3 regions of the Pantoea alfalfae genome follow, and region 3 is predicted to be linked to each of the others. Evidence: predicted binding sites of a transcription regulator. Region 3 holds the regulator's gene; each other region holds the start of a gene.
What was found. Region 3 encodes PurR, which represses purine synthesis genes. Its sites were predicted from a motif close to CANGCAAACGTTTGCNTG; they were not measured.
Positions count from the first base shown of each region.

Region 1: the regulator PurR is predicted to act here: its motif matches at 7,659-7,676, upstream of K6R05_RS17250 (NCS2 family permease).
Region 2: the regulator PurR is predicted to act here: its motif matches at 4,509-4,526, upstream of K6R05_RS12470 (amino acid aminotransferase).

Region 1 is NZ_CP082292.1:3,688,576-3,699,180, reverse strand. It holds gene K6R05_RS17295 (AraC family transcriptional regulator) at 1-10, shown strand, start outside; gene K6R05_RS17290 (DMT family transporter) at 88-1,047, shown strand; gene K6R05_RS17285 (transposase) at 1,971-2,366, opposite strand; gene K6R05_RS17280 (oligosaccharide flippase family protein) at 2,891-4,147, shown strand; gene K6R05_RS17275 (ATP-grasp fold amidoligase family protein) at 4,156-5,106, shown strand; gene K6R05_RS17270 (YjcB family protein) at 5,161-5,442, opposite strand; gene soxS (superoxide response transcriptional regulator SoxS) at 5,697-6,122, opposite strand; gene soxR (redox-sensitive transcriptional activator SoxR) at 6,223-6,708, shown strand; gene K6R05_RS17255 (glutathione S-transferase family protein) at 6,748-7,413, shown strand; gene K6R05_RS17250 (NCS2 family permease) at 7,775-9,124, shown strand; gene K6R05_RS17245 (Na+/H+ antiporter) at 9,270-10,605, shown strand, end outside.
Region 2 is NZ_CP082292.1:2,641,195-2,651,799, forward strand. It holds gene pncB (nicotinate phosphoribosyltransferase) at 191-1,396, shown strand; gene asnS (asparagine--tRNA ligase) at 1,553-2,953, shown strand; gene ompF (porin OmpF) at 3,254-4,357, shown strand; gene K6R05_RS12470 (amino acid aminotransferase) at 4,590-5,780, shown strand; gene K6R05_RS12475 (MBL fold metallo-hydrolase) at 5,821-6,450, opposite strand; gene mepK (peptidoglycan L,D-endopeptidase MepK) at 6,490-7,038, opposite strand; gene ldtD (L,D-transpeptidase) at 7,224-9,035, opposite strand; gene mukB (chromosome partition protein MukB) at 9,183-10,605, opposite strand, start outside.
Region 3 is NZ_CP082292.1:2,232,536-2,243,140, reverse strand. It holds gene punC (purine nucleoside transporter PunC) at 1-852, opposite strand, end outside; gene punR (DNA-binding transcriptional activator PunR) at 960-1,865, shown strand; gene purR (HTH-type transcriptional repressor PurR) at 1,862-2,887, opposite strand; gene cydH (cytochrome bd-I oxidase subunit CydH) at 3,169-3,258, shown strand; gene K6R05_RS10435 (C40 family peptidase) at 3,306-4,115, opposite strand; gene K6R05_RS10430 (Grx4 family monothiol glutaredoxin) at 4,480-4,815, shown strand; gene rnt (ribonuclease T) at 4,859-5,527, opposite strand; gene gloA (lactoylglutathione lyase) at 5,648-6,055, opposite strand; gene K6R05_RS10415 (alkene reductase) at 6,172-7,269, opposite strand; gene K6R05_RS10410 (TetR/AcrR family transcriptional regulator) at 7,320-7,916, opposite strand; gene K6R05_RS10405 (DUF1289 domain-containing protein) at 8,091-8,330, shown strand; gene K6R05_RS10400 (aldo/keto reductase) at 8,399-9,295, shown strand; gene sodC (superoxide dismutase family protein) at 9,380-9,898, shown strand; gene K6R05_RS10390 (hypothetical protein) at 10,029-10,496, shown strand; gene K6R05_RS10385 (FUSC family protein) at 10,497-10,605, opposite strand, start outside.

The sequences.
Region 1 (10,605 bases), 1.5 Mb from region 3:
CCAGCTTTGATAACACCGCAATCTGCTACAAGCATTTCCCGCCGGAACCCGCCACACTCTGCCAAAAGTCTGTATAAGGAAGAAATCATGTTTGCGGGAATTATGTTTGCCGTCACCGCCGGGTTGCTGTGGGGGCTGATCTTTGTCGGGCCGCTGCTGGTGCCGGACTATCCTGGCGCCCTGCAATCGGCGGGACGTTACGTGGCGTTTGGGCTGATTGCGCTGCCGCTGGCCTGGCACAGCCGTCGTCGGCTGCGTCAGCTGTCACGCGCTGACTGGCTTGAGGCCGTGAAGCTCTCGCTGGTGGGAAACCTCTTCTACTATGCGTTTCTGGCGAACGCCATTCAGCGTACCGGCGGGCCGGTCTCCACCATGATTATCGGCACGCTGCCGGTGGTGATCGCCGTCACGGCTAACCTCTGTTATGGCCATCTTGAAGGACGGCTGCCGTGGCGGCGGCTGTTCCCGGCACTGGTCATGATGGCGGCTGGCTTGCTCTGCGTGAACGCAGCGGAGCTGCAGAGCCAGGGCGCCACGCTGGATCTCAGTCGTTATCTGACCGGTATCGTGCTGGCACTGCTGGCGGTAATCTGCTGGACCTGGTATCCGCTGCGTAATGCCCGCTGGCTGCGCACGCATCCTGAACTGCGCCCCTCAACCTGGGCTACCGCGCAGGGGCTGGTGACGCTGCCGATGGCACTGATCCTGTACGCGCTGGTCAGCGTTCAGCTCGCCTGGCAGCAGCCCGATTTTTCGCTGCCGTTCGGGCCGCGTCCCACGGTATTCATCGCATTGATGCTGACGATTGGCCTGCTCTGCTCCTGGCTTGGCACCTTATGCTGGAATGCTGCCAGCCAGCGTCTGCCCACCGTACTGATGGGGCCGCTGATTGTTTTCGAGATACTCTTTGGCCTGTTATGGACTTTTCTCTGGTATCAACGCTGGCCGCCGCAGCTCACCCTGACAGGCATTGTTTGTCTGATGGCGGGTGTGATCTGGGCAATGCGCATCAAACCGCACCCGCAGGTAGTTACGATTAAAGAGTAAACCGTAAAACTCACCTGAATGCCTTTACCGCGCGGACAACACACCGCGCGGCTTTTTAAGATTAAACCCTATCCTGATTTGCTCGCTCTTCGGCAGATTTATACCGCGAAATCGATTTCATGGTTCCGCACTGTTGTCCGGTATTCTCCGATAACCTCATTCATCCTTCCTTTGTCAGTAAAAAAACGGTCCTTTCTGGCACCTGAAAGTTGTCTGTTTCAGCTCTGGCAACCTTTCACTGGTCAGATATCGGTCATTAATCAGGAAAAATAGCGCAGCATTATGGACGTTACGCTTTTATCCGCTGCTGTTTATTGCGTTAGGGTCCTGAGAAAAGGGGACTAAAAACCACCATTAACTTCACTCAGTGATAAATGAGTAAGAGAATTCCGCCGCTGCGTTATTAATTAAAGATTAATCTCTGGCATCAATGATGTGCAATGAAGAGAGTGAAAAGATAGACCCATAACGTTAGTGATAAGGAGCAATAAACTATTTAACCCGGATTAATCCTGGAGAAAGTTAATGCAATAAAGCCATCATCGGGAATTAAAGCGCAACCGCAAAATTTGAGTCAGGGCCACCATTAACTCAAATGTACGGTGATTATTGTTTGTGCGATGTTTAAAGCGGCTTAATGGTGTTGAGAGGATTTAGTTCCGACGATTAGCAGGGCTAAACTAAAAAAGGGAAGGCCCAATCCCGCATAAAGGGGATTGGGAGGGGAAGATAAGGCGTGGAATGCGAGACTTTTGCTGTTGTGAATCAATTTTACCGCAAAAAAAGAAGCTTAGCTGTGAAGCCATTCATTAGTTATAAATGGAGCGGAAAAGGGGGCCGCAATTGTCCTGTTAAATGATCTTCATCTCTTCTGGTAAGAACAAATCTCAGCGTTAAGTCTAAAAAGCGCGGTAGCATTAGGTTTAGCGATTCTCCGTGCCTGACGGATAGTGGTATACGCTGCGGCTGATATCTAATAAGCGGCAGCTGCGACGGGTGCCAATGTCAAAGGTGGTCTGCAGGAAATCTACAGCCTGTCGTTTTTCATTAGTCGTAAAGAAGTGCTTCAGAACGCTCTGCAGCATCTCTTTGTCCGAATTGAGCGTCTGCAGTTCACGTGTGACATTCTGCAGTTTTTCTTCCAGCTCCTTGATTTTTCTGCCTTCTTCCGAAGACAACCCAGAAAACTTCTTTTTCCAGCTATAGAACGTGGCTTCAGAGATGCCTAACTCTTCACAAATCTCTCTGACTTTCACGCCCGATTCAGAAGCTTTAATGGCATTTGTGATTTGATCTTCGCTGTATCGTGACTTTCTCATAAATGCTCTTACCTTTCTTATCGATTAATGGATGAGAATGACTTTAATAATTTCTGGCACTGTAAGATTTTATTAAGGCAGTATTAAAGTGCGCGAATTGAATTGCGAAGCCTAAATTAAGATATTTAGAAGAAATATCATCATGGGATAAATCTTATTTTATTCTTATCCGGGGAGCGTGCCTTCCTGGAGGCGGGTTTTTGTTATAAATTCATCGCATCCAAAATACGAAAAAATTCTACGTACACTGGATATTTAGCTTCGCCGACTTGATTAATATGCCGGTATAGCTCTTTAAGGTTGTTTTATTTTCAGCCTGAAATCGTTTCCATTTGAAGTGATTCGCGCCATTTATAATAAGAATTATCCTGAATTCACTCTCCGGATCATGATTTACATCTCAATTTTCGGACCAGCTTGGTCTGAAGTCATACATTTTCGCCAGGCCCACTGAGCGCTTATTAATTCGTTACAGGGATGTTGTACCGAAGCGGTTGTAGTTGAGTAATACTAAGGAAGAGTCGATGAAATTGAGCGTAATGTCTAATGCCGCCTGGATGATGTCTGAGAAGATCATCTCCGTTTTTGGCGTCATTTTTGTGACGTCTTACGTGGCTAAATCCTTTGGTCCAACGGTGTTTGGCCAGATGGCGTTTTCTACTTCACTTTTTGCAATGGTGCAAACCGTCGCAATCTTTGGCACCGAAACTATTCTGTTTAAGCGCGTCAGCAAAAATGCGTCGAAAGGTCTTCGACTGATGACCATCGCCCGTACGCTGCGCATGGTGCTATTGCTGGTCACTTCGGTGCCAGTCTTAATTTGGGTCTGGTACAACATGCAGGAAAACTTCCTGGCGTTTGCACTGGCCTCATTTGTTGCCTCGGTTTTTGTCACCCAGGACACCTTCAGCGTTTATAACAACGCGCGTCTTGCCTCGCGTCTTAACACTATCGCTAACGCTGTGGGCATGCTGCTGAGTTTCGGCATCAGCTTTACCGTGGCCTGGCTGCGTCTTAATCCGCTCTGGCTGACGCTGTCGATTGTTGCCGTGACACTGGTGCCTTACCTGATCAAGCGTCACAACTTCTATCAGGACCACCAGGATCAGATGCCACCGCGCGAAAAGCGCACCGCCTATCTGCGCTATCTGATGTATGCCGGTCTGCCGCTGGCGATCTCCAGCATCTTTATCTCGGTGCAGGTCAAAGCGGCGCAGATGTTTCTGGCAGGCACGGCGCCTGCGCGCGACCTCGGTCTCTTTGCGGCGGCGAATACTATCTCCGCCTCCTGGATTTTTATCCCGGTTGCGCTTATCACCTCCTGCTTCACTGAAATCTTCAGGGAGCGCGGCGAGGTCGCCATTAAGCTGGCTGCCCGGCTCAATGGCTACGTTATGGCGGTTTCATTGCTGATGCTGCTTGTCATTTCGCTTTACGGCGAGCAAATCATCATCGCGTTGTACGGACCGGAATACACACAGTCAGGAAGTCTCATTACGTTGCTGTCGATAGCGACCAGCTTTTCGGCAATGGGGACCGTAGCGTATCGCTACATGGTCAAAGAGGGAGGATTTAACTACTTGCTGAGGAAAATCATCTGCCTGATGGTCATCAGTCTGCCGCTCTCCTGGTGGTTGATCCAGGGTCACGGCATCATGGGGGCCGCGTGGAGCGTTTTCCTTTCAGAACTTTTGTCCCTGACCGTAATGAATTACTTCTTTAAAAACGGCGTCATTCAAAAGATTCAGGTTTCCTCACTCAACTACAAAACATACAAATGAGGTCAGATATGCTCAAGTTGAAAGAAGAACTCAGAAAAAGTGTGCAGTACTTTATCAAGAAGATGCCCTGGGCTTATCAGGACCGCATCTACTACTTCCATAAGTTCAGAAAGCTGCCCAATCTGCGTCAGCCAAAAGTGTTCAACGAGAAGGTGTTGTACCGTAAGTTTATCTTCGGCGATTACCAGAACTACGGTCGTCTGTCAGATAAGTACTCGGTACGCGAATTCATTGCTGAAAAAATCGGTAATGAGTACCTGATCCCGCTGGTACACGAAACCACTGACCCGACCACGCTGAACAGCCTGCCTTGCTGGAAGGGAACGGTGATCAAGCCGAACCACGCCTCCAACATGGTAGAAATACTGCTGGAAGAGCCGGACGCGTTGCGCAAGCAGCAGATCATTCATGACTGCTATCGCTGGCTGAAGACCGATTTCGCCAATGAAGCGCGCGAGATTCACTACCGCTACATCAAGCCACGCATCCTGGTTGAGAAGTACATTGGTGATGGCAAAAGCGCGCCGATCGATTACAAATTCCATATGTTCAACAAGCGTGATGGCAGGTTCGAATATGTGCTGCAGGTAATCTACAACCGCTGCCAGCCGCTGCTGTCGATGAACTTCTACGTGAATAACCTCAATGAGGCCTATCACAAGATTCGCGATACCGGGCTGGATGTGTCACCGATTATGCCGTCACTGGAACATGCGCTCGAACTGAGCAAGAAGCTGGCCAGCGATTTCGACTACGTGCGTGTGGATTGGTATATCCATGACGAGCATATCTACTTTGGCGAACTGACCTTCACCCCAGGTGCAGGGCTGGTTACCGGATTAGATCGTGGTTTAAACCAGATGATGGGAGATATGTGGATTCAGGACCGCCGCGGAACGCAGAGCCCGGGCGTTACAGTGCAGGATGTTAATGTTCCTGCCATGTTGAAGAAAATTTAAGTTCACACAGCAATATAAAAAACCCCGCTAAGCGGGGTTTTTTATGCGTAAAAATCAGGGCATCGGCCAGTCAGCAGGCGCCTGGCTCATCGCATCGATAAAGGCGTGCTTTGAGATTTCCACGAAGTTATGTACGTTTTCCATGCTCAGGGTAATGCCCATCAGACCGGTAACAAACCAGCAGGTCATGCCTAAACCAATCCCGCCACACATAAAGGCCATCACGTGACGGCTATCCTGACGAAGTTTGGTTTTCAGGGTGCTGGCAAAAAACATCATGATTGCGCTCAGCAGTTCCCAACGCATAACAAGAAAACTGGCGGTTAACGTAGCCATCGGCCGGACCTCACTATCAGTAAGTATTCCTGACAATCTGCGGACATCACCGGCGACAAAAAAGTGTGTCAGGTAGGACTTTTTTGCCGTCAACCCAGGTTCAAAGTGTGACTTGGGTCACATTATATCACCCGATTTTAAATTTTGAACAAAATTTGACTCTTGTATGGTAGTGGTGTGCAGAAAAAATGAGCAGTAGAAGAAGAACGGCGGGGAAATCAGACAGATGCGCCCGGAGCGGGCGCAGCGAAGAATTAACGGACCGGGCAGCACTCGCCGGTCGTGCGCTGGGTAAAGCTGTTGATCGGATCGTTACAACCGAAACTCAGCAGGCGAGGGCGCTGAATCGCCTGGCGTCGCATGGTGTGGCGGTAAGCGGTCGGGGTCTGTGAAAACTGACGACGAAACACCCGTGAAAAAGTTTGCTGCGAGTCATAGCCATACTGCATCGCGATATCAAACACCGGACGCTGTGTCTGCGATAGCGCTTCTGCGGCCAGCGTCAGGCGGCGCTCACGAATATAGCCACCCAGCGTCTGTTTCGTCACGGAACGGAACATACGCTGCAGGTGCCATTTCGAATAGCCTGATTTTGCCGCAACCTCATCAATCGACAGGCTCTTATCGAGGTTCTGGTCAATCCAGTCCGTCAGGGAATGAATGATCTCTTCTTGCATCATGGCCTCATCCTTCTGGTGCTTAATAAGGGGTAATGGGAGTTTAGGGGTTTCAACGGAGAAGAAGTATAATTCCTCAAGTTAACTTTAGGTAAAGGGTCTGATGAAAAAAGAACGTAACTATCCAAAACCGGTCTTAACACCCGGGGAAGTGGCGCGCCGCAGCGGTGTGGCGGTCTCGGCGCTGCACTTTTATGAAACCAAAGGCCTCATTTTCAGCACCCGCAACAGCGGCAATCAGCGCCGATACAGCCGCGATGTGCTGCGACGCGTGGCGATCATCAAGATTGCTCAGCGCATTGGCATCCCGCTGGCGACGGTCAGTGACAGTCTCGACCACATTCCGCCAGATAAGCGCATGTCGACGACGGAATGGGATGCGCTGACTCAGCACTGGCGCGAAGAGCTGGATAAACGCATTGAAACCCTGACCCGCCTGCGCAATGACCTGGATGGCTGTATCGGTTGCGGCTGCCTGTCGATGCGCGACTGTCCGCTGCGTAATCCCGGCGACCGGCTGGGTCAGCAGGGCTCGGGTGCGGTGCTGCTTGACCCGGAACAGGATGATAAACATCCGGCTGTGGAGTGACGTCTATACTTGGTGAAGGTCAACACACAGGGAATCATGATGATCACCGTTCACCATCTTGAGAAATCGCGCTCGCATCGGGTGCTGTGGCTGCTGGAAGAGCTGGAAGTGCCGTACCAGATTAAACGCTATCAACGCGAACCGACCATGCTGGCCCCGGAGGCGCTAAAAAAAGTGCATCCACTGGGAAAATCGCCGGTCATTACTGACGGGAACCAGGTGGTAGCAGAATCGGGGGCCATTCTCGAATACCTTGAAGAGAAATATGATCACGAATTCAGGCTGAAAGTGAGTGATGAGGCGTCACGGTTACAGTGCCGCTACTGGCTGCACTACGCCGAAGGCTCGCTGATGCCGCTGCTGGTGATGAAACTGATCTTCGGTCAGATGGGCAAAGCGCCGGTGCCCTGGCTGCTGCGTCCGGTCGGCGCGGCATTTGGCAAAGGGGTGCAGAAGGCATTCCTGGATAAACAGCTAAAGCCGCACAGGCAGATGATCGAACAGCATCTGGCAGCCAATACGTGGTTTGCCGGTGAGCGTTTTACCATTGCGGATATCCAGATGAGCTTTCCGCTGCTGGCACTGGCGCGGCGTGGCGGACTGGATCGGATGCCTGCCACTGATAAATGGTTGCAGACGGTGCAGCAGCGCGCCGCCTGGCAACGCGCGATTGCGCAGGGCGGCGAGCTTTCGTTGCCAGGTTAATCCTCTCTCCGCCGGCGCATCCTGTCTCATCCCGACTGCGCCGGTGCGAATCCTGCCTTTATATGACATTAACTTTATGGCCTCAGCGTTTCAGGCTGGCTTCCGTCGGGCGTCTGCCAGCCTCCTGCGCCCAATCTTTCTTTATGCCAAAGAATCTCCCTCTTAGAGTTGAAAACGTGGCGCTAAACGCCGGATAATCGCATGCCTTTTTATCTGGCTGCTTTTGACGGCTAATTATCTGCGGCAAGGTAAACGTTTGCCTGATGGGTTAATCCCGACAGTGACGCCGTCTACCCGCTTATTCCAGGGACAGCGATGGTCGCAGAGCGATCCACACAACAAAAATTTTTGAGGCTCAACTATGTCAACTGAATCACGCCCGGCCAGTGGAAAACTGGACGCATGGTTCTCGATCTCGGCGCGCGGCAGCAGCGTGCGCCAGGAAATTCTGGCCGGACTCACTACCTTCCTGGCGATGGTCTACTCCGTCATCGTGGTACCGGGAATGCTGGGCAAAGCCGGTTTTTCCCCCTCCGCCGTGTTTGTCGCCACCTGTCTGGTCGCCAGCTTTGGTTCCATCCTTATGGGGCTGTGGGCCAATCTGCCGATGGCCATTGGCTGCGCCATCTCCCTGACCGCCTTTACCGCTTTCAGCCTGGTGCTGGGTCAGCACATCAGCGTGCCGGTCGCGCTGGGCGCAGTGTTCCTGATGGGCCTGCTGTTTACCCTGATCTCCGTGACCGGCATTCGTGCCTGGATTTTGCGTAACCTGCCGATGGGCGTGGCGCACGGCACCGGCGTCGGGATTGGCCTGTTTCTGCTGCTCATCGCCGCTGACGGCGTGGGTCTGGTGGTAAAAAATCCGGCTCCGGGCCTGCCGGTGGCGCTGGGTCACTTCACCACTTTCCCGGTGATGATGACACTGCTGGGACTGGCCGCGATTATCGGACTGGAGAAGCGCAGGGTACCGGGCGGCATCCTGCTGACGATTATCGCTATTTCGCTGCTCGGCCTGATCTTTGACCCGTCGGTGACATATCAGGGACTGTTTGCCCTGCCGAGCCTGCGTGACGCCAGCGGTCAGTCGTTGCTGTTCAGCCTCGACATTATGGGGGCGCTACAGCCTGTAGTACTGCCCAGCGTGCTGGCACTGGTGATGACGGCGGTTTTTGACGCCACCGGTACCATTCGTGCGGTCGCAGGGCAGGCCAATCTGCTGGATAAACAGGGCCAGATTATCAATGGCGGTCGTGCGCTGACCAGTGACTCTGTCAGCAGCCTGTTCGCGGGTCTGGTGGGCGCGTCACCGGCTGCGGTCTATATTGAATCGGCGGCAGGGACAGCGGCGGGGGGCAAAACCGGCCTGACCGCAATTGTGGTGGGCCTGCTGTTTCTCGCTATCCTGTTTATGTCGCCGCTGGCTTATCTGGTTCCGGCTTACGCTACCGCACCTGCACTGATGTATGTGGGTCTGCTGATGCTCAGTAATGTGGCAAAAGTGGACTTCAGTGATTTTGTCGATGCGATGTCTGGGCTGCTCACGGCGGTGATTATCGTGCTCACCTGCAACATCGTCACCGGCATCATGATCGGTTTCGCCAGCCTCGTGGTGGGGCGTCTGTTCGCCGGTGAATGGCGTAAGCTCAACGTCGGTACCGTGATCATTGCCGTCGCGCTGGTGGCATTTTACGCCGGTGGCTGGGCAATCTGACTGTACAACCGGGCGTGCGGCTGCGCGTCCGGAATTTTTCACTTTTTTCCCGCCCGGCGCACGCGTAGCTGACCACCTTCAATGCAGTTTGTTTTACACTTTAGCGCTTAACCAATGATTGAAAGAAACGACGCCTAAGGAAAGCATGGAAATCTTTTTTACTATTCTCATCATGACGCTGGTCGTGTCGCTCTCTGGCGTCGCGGCCCGCATTCTCCCTTTTCAGATCCCGTTGCCGCTGGTGCAGATCGCCGTAGGTGCGATGCTGGCCTGGCCAACATTTGGTCTGCATGTCGACTTTGATCCGGAACTGTTTCTGGTGCTGTTCATCCCGCCGCTGCTGTTCGCAGATGGCTGGAAAACGCCGATCAGTGAGTTCCTGCATCATGGTCGAGAAATCATCGGCTTAGCGCTGGCGCTGGTGCTGATTACCGTGATCGGCATCGGCTATCTGATCTACTGGCTGGTGCCGGGGATCCCGCTAATCCCCGCCTTTGCGCTGGCGGCGGTGCTGTCGCCGACCGATGCCGTGGCACTCTCCGGCATTGTCGGTGAAGGTCGCATTCCCAAGAAGATTATGTCGATTGTGCAGGGTGAAGCCCTGATGAATGATGCTTCGGGCCTGGTATCACTGAAGTTTGCCGTCGCCGTCGCCATGGGCACCATGGTGTTTACCTGGGGCGGTGCCAGCGTTGAGTTCCTGAAAGTCGCGGTAGGCGGCCTGATTGCCGGTGTGGCGATCTGCTGGCTGTACGGTAAATCGCTGCGCCTGCTCAGCCGCTGGAGCGGGGATGACCCGGCGACACAGACCGTGCTGCTGCTGCTCCTGCCATTCGCCTCTTATCTGATTGCCGAACATCTGGGCGTCTCAGGCATCCTGGCAGCGGTCGCGGCCGGTATGACCATCACCCGTTCCGGCATTATTCGTCAGGCTCCGCTGGCGATGCGGCTGCGTGCCAACAGTGTCTGGCAGATGCTGGAGTTCGTGTTCAACGGCATGGTGTTCCTGATGCTGGGCCTGCAGCTGCCGGACATTCTGCAGACCTCGATCGACCAGGCGCAGGCCGACCCGAATGTGGAACTCTGGATGCTGTTCGCCGATATCGGGCTGGTCTATGCCGCGCTGATGATCGTGCGCTTTGGCTGGCTGTGGATTATGCAGCGCTTCAGCAAACGCCTGCTGAAGAAGAAGCCGCTGGAGTTTTCAAACTACTCGCTGCGTGAACTGCTGATCGCCTCGTTTGCCGGGGTACGCGGTGCAATCACCCTGGCCGGTGTGCTCTCTATCCCGCTGTTCCTGACCAACGGCGAGCCTTTCCCGGCGCGTTATGAGTTGGTGTTTATCGCCACAGGCGTGATTCTGTTCTCGCTGCTGGTAGGGGTAGTGATCCTGCCAATTCTGCTGCGCGGCATTGATAGTATCGACAAAGGTGCACATCGCCGTGAGCTGCAGAATGCCCGTGCGGTGATGGCAGGTGCAG
Region 2 (10,605 bases), 410 kb from region 3:
AAGCTTGCCACGCACAATGCACCTAAAGGGTGAAATGGCTACACTTTGTTAACAAAGGCACAGATTGGCCTCGACCCGCCCGACTGAAATATGCTGTGATCGGCTTCAGATAGTGAATTATACTTTTGCGTCTTTATGACTGTGTACAACACCGGGCACTGCGCCACCGAACAGGATGCTGAAACGCGCCATGACAGGACATGCTTCCCCGATACTGACCTCCCTGCTGGATACGGACGCCTATAAACTCCATATGCAGCAGGCCGTTTTCCACCGCTATCATGACGTAACGGTGGCGGCGGAGTTTCGCTGCCGCGGCGACGAACTACTGGGTCTCTACGCTGACGAAATTCGTGACGCGATTACTGCCATGCAACACCTGGCGCTGACTGATGATGAAGCGACCTGGTTATCCCGCCTTCCCTTCTTCCGGCAGGATTATCTCAGCTGGTTGCGCCAGTTCCGCTATAACCCGGAGCAGGTTGAGGTGCGCAATCACCATGGCAAACTGGAACTTCGTATCCAGGGGCCGTGGCGGGAGGTGATCATGTGGGAGGTGCCGCTACTGGCGCTGATCAGTGAGATTGTGCATCGACATCGCACGCCGCAGGTCACCACTCAGCAGGCGATCGACCATTTGCATCAGAAACTCGGCGACTTTAAGACGCAGGTAGCGGATCTGGATATGTCGCGCTTCCGCCTGATGGATTTCGGCACCCGTCGCCGCTATTCGCAGGATGTGCAGCAGGCGATTGTCTCCACACTGAAACAGGATTTTCCGTGGCTGATTGGCACCAGTAATTATGATCTGGCGCGCCGTCTGTCTCTGACGCCGGTCGGTACTCAGGCGCATGAGTGGTTCCAGGCCTTCCAGCAAATCAGCCCGGTTCTCGCCAACAGTCAGCGTGCTGCGCTGCAGGCCTGGCTGGACGAGTATGACGATCAGCTGGGTATCGCGCTGACCGATTGCATCGCGATGGATGCGTTCCTGCGCGATTTCGGTCCGATGTTTGCCCGCCGCTACCAGGGGCTGCGTCACGACTCCGGCGATCCGGTTGAATGGGGCGAGAAAGCACTGGCTCATTATCAGAAGCTGGGTATCGATCCGCAAAGTAAACATCTGGTCTTTTCTGACAACTTAAATCTCGACAAAGCGCTGGCGCTTTATCGCCACTTTGGTCAGCGGACGAATGTCGTGTTCGGCATCGGTACCCGCCTGACCTGCGATATTCCGGGCGTAACGCCACTGAACATCGTTATCAAGCTGGTGCAGTGCAACGGCAAGCCAGTAGCGAAACTTTCAGACAGCCCGGGCAAAACCATCTGCCAGGATAAGGCTTTTGTCAAAGCGCTGCGAAAAGCCTTTGATCTGCCGCTGGTGAAAAAAGCGAGTTAAACCTCTTCTTATCGGGGCGTTGATGCGCCCCGCCTCTGCTGTAATAAATCCGCTTTCCCCCTGAATTTTGCTTGTTTCCTGAAGACTCACAAGTAACATAGCAAAACCCCGGATGGGGCAACTTTTAACTCACTTCTTCTATATAGAGAGATATTTATGAGCGTAGTGCCTGTAGCGGACGTACTGCACGGTCGCGTCGCGGTTGACAGTGAAGTCACCGTACGTGGTTGGGTGCGTACCCGAAGAGATTCCAAAGCCGGTCTTTCCTTCATCGCTGTCTATGACGGCTCCTGCTTTAATCCCGTTCAGGCTGTCGTCAATAATTCTCTGAATAATTATCAGGATGAAGTGCTGCGTCTGACCACGGGCTGTTCCGTCATCGTGACCGGTAAAGTGGTGGCGTCGCCGGGTCAGGGCCAGGCGTTTGAAATTCAGGCGACCAGCCTGGAAGTCGTCGGCTGGGTAGAAGATCCGGACAGCTACCCGATGGCGGCGAAGCGTCACAGCATCGAGTATCTGCGCGAAGTGGCACACCTGCGTCCACGCACTAACCTGATTGGCGCGGTCGCCCGCGTTCGCCATACTCTGGCGCAGGCGCTGCATCGCTTCTTCCATGAAAATGGCTATTTCTGGGTTTCCACTCCGCTGATCACTGCATCCGATACCGAAGGTGCTGGCGAAATGTTCCGTGTCTCGACGCTGGATATGGAAAACCTGCCGCGTAATGATCAGGGCAAAGTCGACTTCAGCGAAGATTTCTTTGGCAAAGAAGCCTTCCTGACTGTTTCCGGTCAGCTGAACGGCGAAACCTATGCCAGCGCCCTGTCGAAGATCTACACCTTCGGCCCGACGTTCCGCGCAGAGAATTCCAACACCAGCCGCCATCTGGCGGAATTCTGGATGCTGGAGCCGGAAATCGCCTTTGCCTCACTGGATGATGCGGCTGCACTGGCCGAAGCAATGCTGAAGTATGTCTTCAACGCGGTGCTGGAAGAGCGTGCCGATGACATGGCGTTCTTCGCTGAGCGCGTGGATAAAGATGCCGTTGAGCGTCTTCAGCGTTTCATTACCACCGATTTTGCCCAGGTCGACTACACCGACGCGGTTGAGATCCTGATGAACTGCGGTCAGACCTTCGAAAACCCGGTTTCCTGGGGTATTGACCTCTCCTCTGAGCATGAGCGTTACCTGGCCGAGAAACACTTTAAAGCGCCGGTGGTGGTGAAAAACTATCCGAAAGACATTAAAGCGTTCTATATGCGCCTGAACGAGGATGGCAAAACCGTGGCGGCGATGGATGTTCTGGCGCCAGGCATTGGTGAGATCATCGGCGGTTCACAGCGTGAAGAGCGTCTGGATGTCCTGGATGCGCGTCTGGAAGAGATGGGTCTGAATAAAGAAGATTACTGGTGGTATCGTGACCTGCGTCGCTACGGTACTGTGCCACATTCAGGTTTCGGATTAGGCTTTGAACGTTTAATCGCCTATGTGACTGGCGTGCAAAATGTCAGGGACGTTATCCCCTTCCCGCGCACGCCACGCAATGCAAGTTTCTAAAATTCAGCATTAAATATAACAAATTCATATATATAAAGAGGTCGGCACTGCCGGCCTTTTTTTATTTTTGTAAATTTTGAGTTCTCTCACAAAGTTCCGTATTTTTTACATTTTGTAATACATATTTTCTTACTGAAACAAGATTACGAGTTTAGTAGCATTTAAGCGCTAGAATTACGGCGGGTGGGATGGAAAGATGCGTGCAGACACAGGAAGACACCAAACTTCGCTCAGGGTTCTGTAAAGATTTCCTGACGGCAGTGGCAGGTGTACAAATAACTCCAATGAGGGTAATGAATAATGATGAAGCGCAATATTCTTGCAGTGGTTATCCCTGCTCTGTTAGCCGCCGGCGCAGCAAACGCTGCAGAAATCTATAACAAAGACGGCAACAAACTGGACCTGTACGGTAAAGCAGTCGGCCTGCACTACTTCTCTGATAACGATGGCAGCGATGGCGACAAGTCATACGTTCGTTTCGGCTTCAAAGGTGAAACTCAGATTAATGACCAACTGACCGGTTACGGCCAGTGGGAATACAACATTCAGGCTAACAACTCTGAAGGTTCCGACGCACAGAATAACAACAAAACCCGTCTGGGCTTTGCGGGTCTGAAATTCGGTGATGCTGGCTCAATCGACTACGGCCGTAACTACGGTGTGGTTTACGATGCAATCGGCTGGACCGATATGCTGCCAGAGTTCGGTGGCGACTCAGGATACTCAGATAACTTCATGAACGGTCGTAGCACCGGCCTGCTGACCTACCGCAACACCAACTTCTTTGGTCTGGTAGATGGCTGGGACTTCGCAGTTCAGTATCAGGGCAAAAACGAGCGTAGTGACATTCGTCGTGCTAACGGCGACGGCTGGGGTCTCTCAACCTCTTACGTTTCACCAATCGGCGTAGGTGTTGTTGGTGCTTATAGCAGCAGCGATCGTACTGATGCACAGGCAGCCGGTGTTGCTGCTAACGGTACAGTTGTTGGTCAGGGCAAACGCGCTGAAAACTGGGCAACTGGTCTGAAATATGATGCGAACAATGTTTACCTGGCTGCTTACTACGGTGAAACCCGTAACTCAACGCCATTTGACTTAACAATTGCTCCTGGCACCACCACCACTGCATTCGCTAACAAGGCTCAGAACATTGAATTGGTTGCACAGTACCAGTTCGACTTCGGCCTGCGTCCTTCCGTTGCTTACGTGCAGTCTAAAGGCAAGGACATTGAAGGCGTGGGCGATGCTGACCTGGTTAAATACATCGACGTTGGCGCGACTTACTACTTCAACAAAAACATGTCTACCTATGTGGACTATCAGATCAACCAGCTGGATGACAACAACCGTCTGGGTCTGAACACAGACGACGTGGTTGGTGTTGGCCTGGTTTACCAGTTCTAATTCCGCTTTAAACATGTTGAAAAACGGGGCTACGGCCCCGTTTTTTATGGCTGCTATTCCCAACAGGTGCGTTTTTCCCCGAGCCGTTACCTCGCTTTAATCACTACCTTTCTCCGTCGCGCAATCCACACTGCAAAATGTATGAATTTGTCTCGCAAACGGTTGGCATTTGTCTGGCCGGACGCTAACCTGAGAGCCCTCTTGCTAAAGTTCACGCTAATGGACCTGACACATGTTTGAATCGATCTCTGCTGCACCCGCCGATCCTATTCTTGGACTGGCCGATCTGTTTCGTGCTGATGACCGCCCTGAAAAAATCAATCTGGGTATCGGCGTTTATAAAGACGAAACCGGCAAGACCCCGGTACTGACCAGTGTTAAAAAAGCTGAGCAATACCTGCTGGAAAATGAAACCACCAAAAACTATCTCAGCATTGATGGGCTGACGGATTTTGCCCGCTGCACGCAGGCCCTGCTGTTCGGCAACCAGAGTCCGCTAATCACCGCTGGCCGCGCCCGCACGGCTCAGACACCGGGTGGTACAGGTGCGCTACGCGTTGCAGCCGATTTCCTCGCCACGCAAACATCGGTGAAGCGGGTCTGGATAAGCAATCCAAGCTGGCCAAATCACAACAACGTGTTTAAGGCTGCCGGTCTTGAGGTCTGTGAATACCACTATTACGACCCGGCAAACCATACGCTGGATTTCGATGGCATGCTGGCGTCACTGAAACAGGTTCAGCCAGGCGACGTGGTGCTGTTCCACGGCTGCTGCCATAACCCGACCGGTATCGACCCGACCGCCGGGCAGTGGCAACAGCTGGCGCAGCTGTCACAGGCCAATGGCTGGCTGCCGTTGTTCGACTTCGCTTACCAGGGCTTTGCCCGTGGTCTGGATGAAGATGCAGAAGGCCTGCGCATATTTGCCGCCTCGCATCAGGAACTGATCGTCGCCAGCTCTTACTCCAAGAACTTCGGTCTGTATAACGAACGTGTTGGTGCCATCACGCTGGTTGCCGCCGATGCGAGCGTGGCAGATACCGCGTTCAGTCAGGTGAAGTACACCATTCGCGCGAACTACTCCAATCCGCCTGCACATGGTGCCGCCATCGTCGCCACCATTCTGGGCAATGATACCCTGCGTACCATCTGGGAGCAGGAGCTGTCGGACATGCGTCAGCGCATTCAGCGCATGCGTCAGCTCTTCGTAAATACTCTGGCGGAAAAAGGCGCACAGCGCGACTTCAGCTTTATTATTAAGCAGAACGGTATGTTCTCCTTCAGTGGCCTGACCAAAGACCAGGTGATTCGCCTGCGTGAAGAGTTTGGCGTCTACGCGGTGAACTCAGGGCGGGTGAATGTGGCGGGCATGACGCCAGACAATATGTCGGCGCTGTGCGAAGCGATTGTCGCGGTGCTGTAACGCTGTCGACGAAACAAAAATGGGCCTGCTGGCCCATTTTTTATTGCAGGAAAGGATTGCTGATGCGTTCATGCCCCAGCGTAGAAATCGGGCCGTGACCGGGAAGAAAAGTCACATCATCGCCCAGCGGCAGTAATTTTGTGCGGATAGCCTCGATGAGCTGCTGATGATCGCCCTGTGGGAAGTCAGTACGCCCAACACCACCATTAAAAATCACGTCGCCTGAAATCAGTAATTGACCTGGCCGGTCAAAGAACACGACATGGCCAGGTGAATGTCCCGGGCAGTGCAGAACGTCCAGCGTGATCAGCCCGACCTGCACGCTCTCTCCCTCTTCCAGCCAGCGATCGGGGGTAAACGGCGCGCACTCGTCAAGTCCGAACATCCGGCTCTGAGTTGGCAGCGCTTCAAGCCAGAAGGCATCGCGCTTTTGCGGTCCAACAATCGGAATCTGATAAAATGCTGCCAGTTCAACAGCGGCCCCGACATGATCAAGGTGTCCATGTGTCAGCAGAATCTGAGCGGGTTTAAGTTTAAGCTGTTCCAGCGTTTGTTTGATCAGTCCGGCATCGCCGCCTGGGTCGACCAGTGCGGCTTCGCGAGTCGTGTCGCACCAGATAACTGAGCAGTTCTGGGCAAAAGCGGTAACAGGAATAATGTGGTAATTCATAACGCTCCATGACCGGCTCACGCAGCGTTGCCGGTGTCACTACCAGTGCCTGATCGGACCGGTATCAATATGTACAAAGTTACTGCGGGGATAATATCCTACACCACCCGCACGCAGAGATAACGCCGCTTTGCGTACATTCGCCAGCGAAACGCCTTCAATATGAAAATCCATCGCCTGGCCTTTGGTGTGATAGCTGTGTTTCGCGACTCCCGGACCGCTCTCACGTAACATGTTGTTGGTTGCCAGTGAACGATAGCCAGAAACCAGCTGTATCGGTTTACGCATACCCAGCAGCGCCTGCAGGCGAAAAATCTGGTCAAACAGATGTGGATCGATGCTTTTCACTTTGTTGGCGCGATAGTCACGGAAAAAATGATTTAATCGTGACAGCTCATCCTTGTCGTAACTCTTACCATTAAAAAACTCAGTTTTAAGGGTTTCACCGGTGTGAAGATTATTAAGCATCAATACACGCGGGCGAGACGTTGAAAGCGAGGCCCTTGCAGAAGCTGGCAATAATGCCAGTCCGGCGGCGGCACTACCGCACAGCAGTAGTTTGCGACGAAAAGAATCAATAGTAGACATGTAACGGTTTACCTGAGAGTGGAGCCATAGAAATGTGCAAAAAGCGCACAGGCCGAACCATAACTTTCTCTCAGAGAAGCGTCAACCCATCTGCCATGAGTTTGCGAGGCGATCCCCTGAGGGATCGCCATTTGATAAGATTTTTCTTTAATAAGGATTTGCGGGGAACGATTTAAAATCAATTACTAGAGCAGTAATTGCTCGGCCCGACTCAGAGCCTGACTGCCCGAACGGGCGGTGTCATCATAATTGTAAATATCTGTGCGGAACTGCGGTTTGCCATCATCAGCGACCCACGCCGTCAGATAATAGAGATTGACCGGAATGCGGTGGCGAATCGGCACATAGCGGGTGTCACCCTCTTTCAACGTACTGGAAATTCGGGAGTCGTTCCAGCCCGCATCCTGCAGCAATAAGCCTGCCAGCTCAGAAGCTTTGTTCACCCGCACACAACCTGAACTGAGCGCACGGATATCACGCTGGAACAGGTTATGGTTTGGCGTGTCATGCAGGTAGATCGCATCTGAACTCGGCATATTAAATTTATACCGGCCCAGCGCATTCGCCACGCCCGGGGCCTGAATCAATCGGTAAGGGAACGATGAGGCGGTGACCATGCGCCAGTCGATCATGCTGGGATCAATTACTTCAGCATCTGCGCTCCAGCCTGACAGCAGGGTATACCCATGCTTATAAAGATAGGTTGGATCCTGCTTCACCTTTGGAATGATGTCTTTACGCACCAGGGTTGTCGGCACATTCCACGGCGGGTTAAGCACGACATTATTCAGCGCACTGCGCATAAGTGGCGTTTTACGATCGGGACGACCGACGATAACGCGCGATGAAAGAATTTTGTTGCCGTTGTTGTAATAGATCAGCGAATAGTTGGCGATGTTCACCATAATGCCGTTGTGCATATCGTCCGGCAGCAGACGCAGGCGCTGAATATTCAGCGCCAGCAGAGAAGCACGCATCTGCGGAGAGACGTTAAGCCACTGCCGTGTTCTGGCACCGATAGCGCCATCGCCATCCAGTCCCTGCCAATGCTGGAAACGCTTCACACCGGCCACCAGCGTCTCGTCATAGACATTGGCGGTATTCCCTTCCAGCGTCTGACCCTGGACATTACCCGGTGACTGCGGTGATGGCGTAAGCAGATTAGTGACTGGCGTAGCGGAAGGACTCACCGCGACAGGCTGGTCGCTGTGCGTCACCGGCGACGGCGCGACAGGCACCGCATCGTCATCCGGTGCGGGCGCGTTAACCTGTGCCGTTAACATGCCGCTGCGCTGCAAAATTTCACGCAGGGCTGGAACGTCATCACTGACCTGGCCGGGACGCAGGGTTTCACTGCTTTTCAGTTGTGGCCAGGGCTGCTTATCGCTGAGCAACGTTTTCAGCGCGGCGTGCATAGGCTGATACTGTGGGTGCTGCGGCTGTAATGAGGCAATAAACGTGTTATCAGAACCCGCATTGACCGCGTTCTGCCACTGATTCACGACCGCGATCGACGGCTGTGTCAGCCTGTAAGGAACGTTGCTGTAGAGCCACGTTTCACCCTGTGTCGGCACATTTGAAACAAACTGCAGATAACCCAGCATTGCATCGGAGAGCGCGACATCGCGGGCAAAGCCGGTAATAGCCGGATTCGTCAGACGCTCAATCCAGCGCGTGAACTGTGGCTGAACACCTGAAAGCGCCACTTCAGCCAGCTGCTGCTGAAATTTTTGCACCGCCTGAGCATCCTGCCAGAGCGGCTGCATATGGCGGGATGCATAGAGCGTCGCCAGCGGTGCCAGATAAAACGGCTGATCGGCGCTGGAAAACGCCTGCCGGATGCGTTGCTGACTTTCGGAAACGGAGATAGCCGCCTGCGTTGTCCCGGGCAAAGCGGCGATGACAGCGGCCTGCGGTAGCGTAAATGGAACAACGGTTAGCGCCAGCGCTAACAATGATAGAACGCGATGATGATTTAATTTTTTTACCAGCAACATCCCTGCCCCCTTGTTTTTCAACTTCGCAGTGTTCCCTGTATCCACTGCGACCGCGCCGTGACTCATCATGTGAGTATACAAACAAAAACGGCATTTGCCTCATGCGACAAATGCCGTAACCAGATTAACGAATGGTTCAGTTTTTGACTACGTTTCCGCCTGCGAATTTTCAGCGGTTAAATCGGGCAGCGCATCTGCGTCACTTCCCGCACGCACCGGCGAAGGATCGGCAGCAAAACCCCGCAGACCGACCACATGCACATGCTCGGTGTTATTAAACACCTTACGTACCAGTTTGTAGGTCGTGCCTTTCTCCGGGCTGATATTCTCCGGCGCGGCAATCACTAACTGCATCTCCAGTCGCTCACAGAGTTCAAACAGTGTGGCGATGGAGCGTGCATCCAGACGTGCTGCTTCATCAAGGAACAGCAGTCGGCATGGCGAAATATCTTTGCCGCGCAGACGACGGGACTCCTCTTCCCAGCTCTGTACCACCATCACCAGAATGGACATACCGGTACCGATCGCCTCACCCGTTGAGAGCGCACCGCTTTCTGCACGCAGCCAGCCATCGGAACCCCGGTTCACTTCCACTTCCATCTCCAGATAGTTGCGGTAGTCGAGCAGCTCCTCACCGATGGTCTGCGGCGTCCGCTGACCCATGTCGATATGCGGGTTAAGTCGCTGATAGAGCTTCGCCAGTGCCTCAGAGAAGGTCAGGCGGTTGCTGTTGAACAGATCCTGATGCTGCTCATGCTCTTCTGACAGCGTATCCAGCAGCATAGCGTGGGTTTCACGGACGTTCACGTTAAGCCGCACGCTGCGGACCTGACCAAAGCTGACAGTCTGCAACCCCTGGTTGAGCTGGCGGATGCGGTTCTGTTCACGCTGGATCGTCTTGCGGATGATGTTCGCCGCACTGCGTGAACTGATCGCCAGCATCTGCTCACGCGCGGTCAGCTCTTCGGTCAGACGGTTCAGTTCGATTTCCATCTGCTCAATCGCTTCGACCGGATCGTCGGTACGAATAATATCCTGACGGATACGCTCGCGCAGATGCTGATAGACCGCAATAAAGAACTGAATCTTACGCTCAGGACGTTTTGGATCTTCCGACAGCCGCAGTACGTCGCGCAGATGTTCGTTGTCCGACACCGCCAGACGCAATGCACCCAGCGCTTTATCCGACATCGAGCGCAGCTCATCGCCGCTCAGGTAAGCCAGTTCACGACGATGCAGGCGACGCTCAACGCCATTCTCTTTCACCAGACGCAGGACGGTACACCAGCCCGCTTTTGCACTGACCACCTGCTCACGCATCTGATGATACTGACGCTCCAGCTGACGCAGGCGCTTCTGCAGATTATCCATCTCCGCTTCACAGAAGGTAAGCTGTTTCTCCAGCTGATTGCGGCGGGCGCGATTGTGGCTCAGTGCCGTGTAGAGCTCATCGCGGCGAACGCGCGCGCGTTCTTCTGCGCTGCTGTCAGCCTGGACGCCAATGTCCTGCATCTCCTGCTGCAACTCTTTCAGCATGTCGCGCTTGGCGTCATAAGCGCTTTTCAGCGAA
Region 3 (10,605 bases):
CGCCAGAATGCTCAGGCTGTAGACGCCTAACAGCCAGGGGAGCAGCTGTGCGCCGTTAAAGCGGTTGAGCAGGGCGCGACAGCCAAATCCACCGATTAAAAAGGCGAGGGTCTGGGGTACATAACTCAGGCCGATATCGGCGGGCGAGAGACCCAGATCCGCCAGAATGAACGGCGATCCGGTCAGCCAGGCAAAGAAGCTGGCAGAACAGGCAGAGTAGATCAGCACGTTGCCGCTGTAGACCCGGGATTTCAGCAGGGTGAGAAAGCCGGGCTGTGCTCCTTTTTCGCGTGCTTCCGGGCGTACTGTGGGCAGACGCAGGGTGGTCAGAATCAACGCCACCGCAATCAGTGTCAGCACCAGAAAAATCGAACGCCAGTGGAAGTGACCGATCAGCCAGGCACCCAGCAACGGGGCCAGCGCCGGGGAGAGCGCAACCAGCGGCATAATCGTTGCAAAGACTTTGTTGGCGCGCGCGGCGGGGTAGCGATCCACCACCAATGCCTGCCAGCTCACGGCGGCAGCACAGACGCCAATGGCCTGCACAAAGCGCAGCGCCAGCATCAGAGTAATATCATTCACCCACAGCATGCCCGCACAGCCGACGCCAAACAGGGTCAGTCCGGCCAGCAGCACCGGCTTACGGCCGATGCGGTCGGAGAGCGGTCCCCAGAAAAGCTGACCCACGGCAAAGCCTCCCAGAAAGAGGCTCATACTGGCGCTAATCAGGCCGGGCGAGGTATTAAAGGTGTGCTGCATCGCACCAAAGGCGGGCAGATACATGTCAGTGGCTAAAAAGCCGAGCATGCTCAGCAGGGCAAGATAGGGCATAAATCCTTTATTCGACAGCATCTCATTCTCATTTTTGCAGGATAAACGCGGCAGAGTGTAAAAGGTGCGTTTGCCGCTGTGAAACGGTAATATTTGCCGGTTGCTGTTAAAATTTTTGAAGGCAGATTATGTGGTCAGAATATGCATTAGAGGTCGTTGACGCGGTTGCCCGAGGGGGCAGCTTCAGCGCAGCCGCGCAGGAGCTGCATCGGGTACCTTCTGCCATCAGCTATACAGTGCGTCAGCTGGAAAACTGGCTGGCGGTGCCGCTGTTCGAACGCCAGCATCGTGAAGTGGTGCTGACGCCAGCAGGCGAACATTTTGTCCGGGAAGGGCGCAGCGTCATCAAAAAAATGCTTGCTACACGGCGGCAGTGTCAGCAGCTGGCCAATGGCTGGCGCGGGCAGCTCAGCATTGCCGTTGACCGTATCGCCAAACCTCAGCGCACCCGGCAGCTGGTCAAAGATTTCTATCGCCACTTCCCCGATATGGAGCTGATCATCAGCTATGAAGTTTTTAATGGTGTCTGGGATGCGCTGGCCGATGGCCGGGTAGAAGTTGCGATTGGGGCCACACAGGCAATTCCGGTGGGCGGACGGTTTGCGTTTCGCGATATGGGTACGCTCAACTGGCGCTGCGTGGTCGCGCCCGATCATCCGCTGACGCAGGCGAGCCAGATAGATGACGACACGCTGCGTAGCTGGCCGTCCCTGGTGCTGGAAGATACATCACGCGCACTGCCGCGTCGTATGACATGGACGCTGGATAACCAGCGCAGGCTGGTGGTGCCGGAGTGGCAAACCGGACTGGAATGCGTGCAGGCGGGCTTGTGCGTGGCGATGGTGCCGGGGCATCTGGCCAGGCCACTGCTCGACAGTGGCGAGCTGGTGGAGCTAACGCTTCCGGTAGCATTTCCGGACAGCCCCTGCTGCGTTAGCTGGGCCGAGGATCGCGCATCACCGGCGACAGGCTGGTTGCTCAGCTATCTGGGTGATACGCAAACGCTTAATCAGGAGTGGTTAAGCGAGGATTAGCGGCGATAGTCGCGGAACGGACCATCGGCCACTGAACGGCGCTCAATCAGCGTCGGATGGACTTCAATCGTTTGTGACACTTCGCGCTTACTGGTGATGCGGTCGAGCAGCATATCCAGCGCCTTCTCACCCAACTGGGCTTTAGGCTGATGCACCGTGGTCAGGGCAGGGGCGAAATAGCGTGCGTTGCGCACATTGTCATAACCGATTACCGAAATATCCTGCGGCACGCGCAGACCCATCTCGTCGGCGGCGCAAATGGCCCCCATCGCCATGATGTCGCCGCCGCAGAAGACGGCGGTCGGGCGCTGCTTTTGCGACAGGATCTGCTGCATCGCCTGATAACCCGACTCTGGCTCAAAGTCACCCTGCACAATCCACTCCGCGCGCGGCTGAATTCCCGCTTCTTCCAGTGCCTTCAGGAAACCGGCATGGCGTCCGCCGCCGGTATTGCGCTCCATCTGACCCGGAATGGCACCGATATCGCGGTGTCCGCGTTCAATCAGATAGCGTCCCGCCAGATAGCCGCCCTGGAAGGCATTATCGAGAACCGTATCGGTAAAGTCGGCGCGCGATTCGCCCCAGTCCATCACCACCATCGGGATATTGCGGTTCTCTTCCAGCATCTGCAGCAGATCGTCCGGATACTCAGAGCACATCACCAGCAGGCCATCGACACGCTTCTGCGCCATCATGCTGAGGTAGGCGCGCTGTTTTTGCAGGTCGTTATGCGCATTACCCAGAATCAGCGTATAGCCTTTATCAAAACAGTGATTTTCAACCGCCTCAATAATTTCAGCGAAATAGGGCGCTTCGCTGGAGGTGGCAAGCAGACCCAGCGTCTTGGTGTGGTTTACTTTCAGACTGCGTGCTACAGCGCTCGGCGAGTAGTGCAATTCTTTAATTGCCTGCCAGACCGCCTCGCGCGTCTCTTCAGCGACAAAGCGGGTTTTATTGATGACGTGCGAAACGGTGGTCGTTGAGACGCCAGCGCGTTTCGCCACATCTTTAATTGTTGCCATGAAAATCGGACTCCAGTCCTTACCTAACTCTATGATAAGCGTAATGTTAAACGTTTGCGTCTGCTCAGGGTTTTTTCCGCAAAAATGCGGCTTTTCTGGCCGGTAAACAGGCTTCTGGCGGAGAAAAAACGCCTCAAAAGATGCGCAAACGGAATCAGGGTTGCACGCGTTGCGCAACAAAGGCGAGATTCTAACAAGGCTGAACGGATAAAACGAGATTTTTACCGGACCCTGTGGGAAAATGCCATATCCCTACAAAGTGTGTGACTAAGGAGCAAACAATGAGTACCGATCTTAAACTGGCGTTAATGACCACTGTCGGCTGTCTGCTGATGATTGTGGCTTTCAGTTTTACCGCCATTCTGCACTAATAAAAAAAGCCGGGATTATCCCGGCTTTTTTCGGACTGTAGTGCTGCTCAGCGAATGGTTTTCGGCGTCATCACCCGACGGGCACCAATATAGTGGCGCTGCCAGTAATCTTCGCCTAATGCACTGATCTGAATATCTTTGCCGGTACGTGGCGACTGAATAAACTTGCCATCGCCCAGGTAAACGCCGACGTGGTCCGCCGTACCGCGACCGTTAATGCGGAAGAAGACCAGATCGCCTTTCTCAAGCGATTCACGCTTAATCGGTGCTGCGTCACGCAGGTGATACATCTCGTTAGCGGTACGCGGGATCTTAAACTTCACCAGATCTTTATAGGCATACCAGACCAGACCGCTGCAATCGAAACCAGTATGTGGTGAGGTGCCGCCCCACTGATACGGTTTACCCAGCTGTCCCATCAGCTTCGTCATCGCGGTTTCTCGCGCTTTCTGGTAGCGCTGACGGTGTGATTTGCTCATTTTAATCGTGCCAGGTTCGCTGGTGGTGACCTCAGCGGTTTTCAGCAGGCGCTGATGACCATAGCGTTTTTTTTCTTTATTTTTTTCTTTGCTTTTGCTGATACGGGCGGTTTTAAGCGAGGTCTTCTTAGCAGGCGTCTGTTTAGCAGTGAGTTCGACTTTTTTCTGTTTTTTCGTTTTGAGTTTTTGAACAGGGCTGAGGCGAGTTTTTTTGGTCACCGTTTTTACCTGGCGACGCTTGCGGCGCTCATCATCGCGCGCACTCTTTTTTTCTGCTTTATGCGTACTGACGTTCACCGGCGTGTGCGGGGAAGCAGCAGCGACGTTGAAAAACAGTTGCGCAAAGGCCAGCATGAAAAGCGTAATGATTAAACGCATAGTCCGTTGATTAGTTAAGTTGTCAGGGCCACTACGCACCGCGACAAAGTTGAGATTAATCTGATCCAGGATCAGTGCCCAGGCCATTCTAGTCCAGTTCTTTTAAAAACTGTAATGCCTTTTAATATTAATCTTTGCAACCCATGCAATCGCGCTGAAAATGAACATTTTCAGCATCTTATCTCAACGAAATTATTACGAATTATTAAACTGTTACCAGCTGTTAATAATCAGGCATTCAGGCGTCCCGAGGCGGAACTTAACAATGATGGCGATTTAATCGGACAGCGGTAAAATCTCGTTTTCAGTCACGCTGCGAAGTCGCTACAATAAACAAACACGAAGTAACGAATTAAGGAAGGCAATTATGAGTACTGTAGAAAAAATTCAGCGCCAGATCGCAGAAAACCCGATCCTGCTGTACATGAAAGGTTCCCCGAAACTGCCAAGCTGCGGTTTCTCTGCACAGGCGGTGCAGGCGCTGTCAGCCTGCGGTGAGCGTTTTGCTTACGTGGATATTCTGCAGAACCCGGACATTCGTGCCGAGATGCCGAAATTCGCTAACTGGCCGACCTTTCCGCAGCTGTGGGTCGATGGTGAGCTGGTTGGTGGATGCGATATCATCGTTGAGATGTTACAACGTGGTGAGCTGCAGACACTGATCAAAGAGACTGCAGAAAAGTTTAAAGAAGCAGAATAAAAAAAGGCCGACATCATGTCGGCCTTTTTCATTGTGGCATCCCTTATGCGGAGGCGCAGGCGTCTGCGTCGCCCTCGGCGAAGGGCAGTGGCCAGCCGCCCAACCGTTTCCAGCGGTTTACCAGCTCGCAGAACAGTGTCGCTGTCTGCTGAGTGTCATAGAGCGCAGAATGCGCCTGCGTACTGTCAAACTCCATTCCCGCCGCAATACAGGCTTTCGCCAGCACCGTCTGACCCAGCACCAGTCCGCTCAGGGCCGCAGTATCAAAGGTGGCAAACGGGTGAAACGGGTTGCGCTTCAGGCTGGCACGTTCTGCTGCCGCCGACATGAAATTCAGATCAAACGTGGCATTGTGCGCCACCATAATGGCGCGATTGCAGCCGCTGTCTTTAATGCCCTTGCGGACCATTTTGAAAATGGCATGCAGTGCTTCATATTCACTGACTGCGCCGCGCAGCGGATTACTCGGATCGATACCGGTAAAGGCCAGCGCTTCCGGATGCAAAAGCGAGCCGACAAAGGGTTCGACGTTGAAATGCAGCGTCTGATCAATCTGAATCCATCCCTCTTCATCCATTTTCAGCGTGATAGCGGCAATCTCCAGTAACGCATCGGTTTGCGCATTGAAACCCGCGGTTTCAACGTCGATCACCACCGGATAGAAGCCACGGAAACGTTGATTGAGTGCATTAGGGGAATTCGATTCAGACATCAGGATCTCGTTGCAGAAAAAGGGCAGCGCGTATTATGGCAAAAAACAGGGCCGGGTGCAGCAGATGAAGCGCAGAGAAGGGGATTCAGCCCACCTGATCAGGCAGGCTGAGAGGCAGGTTTAGTTGCCCAGGCCGTTACCGGCATCTTTGTTTTCGATCAGTTCGATTTTGTAGCCATCGGGATCTTCAACAAAGGCAATAATGGTGGAGCCGCCTTTGACCGGGCCCGCTTCACGGGTCACATTGCCGCCATCTTTGCGGATACGTTCGCAGGCTGCTGCTGCGTCATCGACGCCCAGCGCGATATGACCATAAGCATTACCGAGGTCATATTTATCAACGCCCCAGTTGTAGGTCAGCTCGATCACCGCACCTTCGCTTTCGTCGGTGTAGCCCACGAATGCCAGGGTATATTTATATTCGGTGTTTTCACTCTGACGCAGCACGCGCATGCCCAGCACACGGGTGTAGAAATCGATTGAACGTTGCAGATCGCCAACGCGCAGCATGGTATGAAGTAAACGCATAACATCCTCTTTTAAATAAAACGCCATCGCCGGATGACCCAGGCGCTAAGTATAGCGACGAAAATCGCCATTGAATAATGGCTGCCGTCATCGTCCCGGACGGCAGCCCAAACGGATTACAGCGTCGGGTAGTCGATATAACCTTCCGCGCCGCCGCCGTAAAAGCTTTCCGGACGCTGTGGGTTGAGTGGGGCATCCTGCTGGAGACGCTCAACCAGGTCCGGGTTAGCAATGTAATCACGACCAAACGCAACCGCATCGATCAGACCGCGACCAATCAGATCATCTGCTTTCTCAACGGTGTAGGCACCGGCACCAATGATGGCACCCGGGAAGAGATCACGCACTTTCTGACGGAATGCGTCGGTGTAAGGCTGACCACCGGCCCAGTCTGGCTCTGAGAGATGCAGATAGGCGATGTTGCGTTTTGCCAGCTCGCCGATGTACCACAGCGCCGCTTCTTCTTCGTCCGGACCGTTGTCCAGATTCTGGAAGCTGCCGATAGGCGAGACGCGGATACCAATGCGATCGGCAGACCAGTTAGCGATCACCGCATCGACCACTTCCAGCGCAAAGCGACCGCGTTTTTCGATGCTGCCGCCATATTCGTCAGTACGCTGGTTTGAACCCGGCGCCAGGAACTGATGCATCAGGTAGCCATGCGCGGAGTGCAGCTCAAGCAGGTCGAAGTCTGCTTCACGTGCGTTCGCCGCAGCCTGACCAAAATCGGCTACGATCTGCTGGATCTCAGGCACGGTCAGTTCGCGCGGTACAGACGTGTCTTCGCGATAGACGCTGCCATCTTCAGCACGCAGTGACGTACGCGTACCCGCAGCAATGGCTGATGGCGCGACCGGTGCTTTGCCTTCCGGCTGCACGCTGTTATGCGAGATACGGCCGGTGTGCCATAACTGTACTGCGGTGTGACCGCCCGCCTGATGGACACCTTCGTTAATCACTTTCCATGCGGCAATCTGTGGCTGAGTATGCAGGCCTGGCGCACCGGCATAGCCTTTTGCCTGGAAAGAAATCTGGGTTGCTTCGGTGATGATCAGACCGGCGCTGGCGCGCTGACGGTAATACTCCGCCATCATCGGGGTAGGGATGTCGCCTGGCTCAATGCTGCGCAGACGGGTCAGCGGTGCCATAAATACGCGGTTTGGGACGGTAATTGCGCCAACTTTCAGCGGACGAAACAGCTGGGTACTCGCCATAATAGCTCCTGATTAGTAGACCAGTCGTCTACAAACACGTTTTTTAAAAATCAGTGGCTTTTAAGCCACTGTTCGATGGTACTCAGTGCCAGACGCAGTGGCTGCGCCTCGCGGGAAATTTTGCTCTGCAGGCTGGCGCCCAGCCACAGCAGCGACAGCAACTCAGCCATCTGCGCGGGGGGCTGCGGCAGGCTCAGCGACTCCTGCTGCTCTGCGGCAATCAGCGTTCGGGCATAAAGCGCGGTAATCTTTGCTGCACCCTGCTGCAGTGCATCACGCATCGGCTCAGAGAGATCGCACACCTCAGCAGAAACTTTCACGCCCAGACAACCAACGATGTGACCCTGCTGCACAAACAGCTCAACGGCAGCACGAAAATGGTTAAGCAGACGTTCACGCGGCGTGCCGTCTGTCTGGTTGAGCTGTAACTCCACATCCTGCAGGTAACGCACAAAGTAGCGTTCCAGTAACGCCACACCAAACGCTTCTTTAGATCGGAAGTAATAGTAGAAGGACCCTTTCGGCACCGCCGCCTGAGTCAGCAGTTCACTAAGGCCCATTCCGGTAAAGCCGCGTTGCAGACAGAGCTGTTCACCTGTCTGGAGCAGGTGTTCGCGGGTTTCATTGCGTTGTAGCGTCTTATTCATGGCAGAGAGAGTAGTAGACCGGTTGGTCTAATGCAACGCGGCACCGGGCATTTGGCACAGAGTGTTCATGCACCCGCTAAAGAAAAGGATAATTCTGACGGGGCATGGCTTAATTCCTGCGCAACCAGGCTACGCTTTTTACTGGACTGTTTATTCTGTGAATCCGGAGTCATGGTGGCCGAGCAGCTTGAGTTTTTCCCGGTTCCCAGCCCCTGTCGCGGCATCTGCCAGACGGATGCGCGCGGCTACTGCCTGGGATGTTTACGCAGCCGCGATGAGCGGTTCAACTGGCTGCGCTTCAGCGATGCGCAAAAGCGGGAGGTCATTCGTCTCTGTCAGCAGCGTCGTCTGCGCCTGCAGCGGCAGCAGAAAGGTGAGGAGCCACCTGAGCCACAACAGCCGGAGTTATTCTGACGACTTTCCGCTTTCCGTTATACTCTCTGACACATTAATTACAGCCAACGCGCAACAGGGAGAACGCCATGTTAGAACCGCAGGCCATCGCTTTACAGGGCCCCGATTTTTCACCGCTGGTTATGGGGTACTGGCGTCTGATGGAGTGGGGCATGTCGCCGCAGGAGCGGGTTGCGTTTATTGAGCACCATCTGAGGCTCGGCATTACTACCGTTGATCATGCGGACATTTACGGCGACTACCAATGTGAGGCGGCTTTTGGTGAGGCGCTGAAGCTGGCTTCCGGACTGCGCGATCAGCTTCAGATTGTGACCAAGTGCGGCATCGCTACCCGCGCCCGGCCTGAACATCAGATTGGGCACTACATTACCGACAAAAATCATATCCTGCAGAGTGCTGAAAACTCACTGCGTCATTTCCATACCGATCGTCTCGACCTGCTGCTGATCCATCGCCCCGATCCGCTGATGTCGGCCGATGAAGTGGCCGAAGCCTTTATGGCACTTCATCAAAGCGGCAAAGTGCTGCATTTTGGCGTCTCGAATTTCACGCCATCCCAGTTTTCACTGCTGCAATCCCGTTTGCCGTTCTCGCTGGTCACGAATCAGCTGGAGATTTCACCCGTCCAGCAAAGCGTGCTGCTGGATGGTTCGCTGGATCAGTGCCAGCAATTGCGCATTCGTCCGATGGCCTGGTCCTGTCTCGGCGGCGGACGCCTGTTTAACGATCCTCACTTCCAGCCACTGCGTAATGAACTGGAGGTGGTGCGGCAGGAAACCGGTGCGACCAGTCTGGAACAGGTGGTTTATGCCTGGATACTGATGCTGCCGTCGCAACCGCTGCCCATCATTGGTTCAGGCAAAGCGGCGCGGGTCAGCGAAGCCGCCGGGTCACTGAATTTGTCCCTGTCCCGGCAGCAGTGGTTCCGTATTCGAAAAGCGGCGCTGGGATTTGATGTGCCCTGAAGCGTAAAACTGCGTCAATCTTCGGCAAAATAGTGCAACAGCGGCCAGACTTATCTCAAACCCTGGGATACAAATGGAGTCACCATGAAAATGAAAGCAGTTGCGCTTTTTGCCCTAATTGCCTGCGGCTCAGCACAGGCTGCCAGCGAGCAGGTTACAATCCATCAGGTTACCGCTGAAGGAACAGGAAAATCGCTGGGCACCGTTAAGATTGACGAGACCCAGTATGGTCTGCAGTTTACGCCGGAACTGCAGGGACTGAAGCCGGGCATTCACGGTTTTCATGTCCATGCTAAAGGCAGCTGTGAGCCAGGCGAATCTGAAGGCAAAGTGGTCGCTGCCGGTGCGGCAGGCGGTCACCTTGATCCGGCTAACAGCGGCAAACATCTGGGGCCCTATGCTGAAGGGCATCTGGGCGACCTGCCCGCGATTTATGTCGATGAGAAAGGCAACGCCTCCTATCCGGTACTGGCACCACGGCTGAAGTCGTTGAAAGAGATCAAGGGTAAAGCGCTGATGGTGCATGCTGGCGGGGATAATCATGCCGATCATCCTGCCCCGCTGGGCGGCGGCGGAGCTCGTTATGCCTGCGGCGTTATCTGAATTTCCGGGCGGCAGGCGATAGCCGCCCTTTTTTATCCCGCCTGTTTATGAATTGTTATACCATCCCTGACATTTCCCCCCTATGATATTGATTCAGGTAAGAAAGCGTGATGGGGAAAGGAGCAGGAAAATGAAATTCAAGGGCGCATTACTGCTGTGTCTGCTGCTGGTGGGATGCGATAAACCCAATGATACGCAACTGGTCACTGAAACCGGACGGGAGCTTCAGCGCACCATCGATACCAGTCCGATGCGGGTCACCTGTGAAAAGATTGCTAAAGGTCGTGAATGGCTCAGCCGCCACATGGTGCGCAAGCTGGAAGCGCAGGGATGCGATCAGGTCTTTCGCAGCGCAACTGAAACCAATTTTACTGACACCACGATCTATCGCCGCACCATGACTATGGTGTGCGGTGGCATTCATGGTCAGAGTTTCACCGGCACTGAACTGACACGCCGTTTTATCTTTTCACCTGATGAGAAAGCGCTGGTGATTGAACCGATGACCGAGATGGATAAAACCCGTTTTGAGGGCCATAAAACGCTGCAACAGCTGCAGGATGATTTTAACCGGCAACAGCAGCAGTATTGCCAGTAATCACTCCGGCACAGCCTGCTTCAGCTGTGCCAGTGAACAGCGTAACCGCCAGATAATCCCCGCCAGTTCGCTGGCCTCGTTGTTTTTCAGGGCCAGTAACGCGGTAATC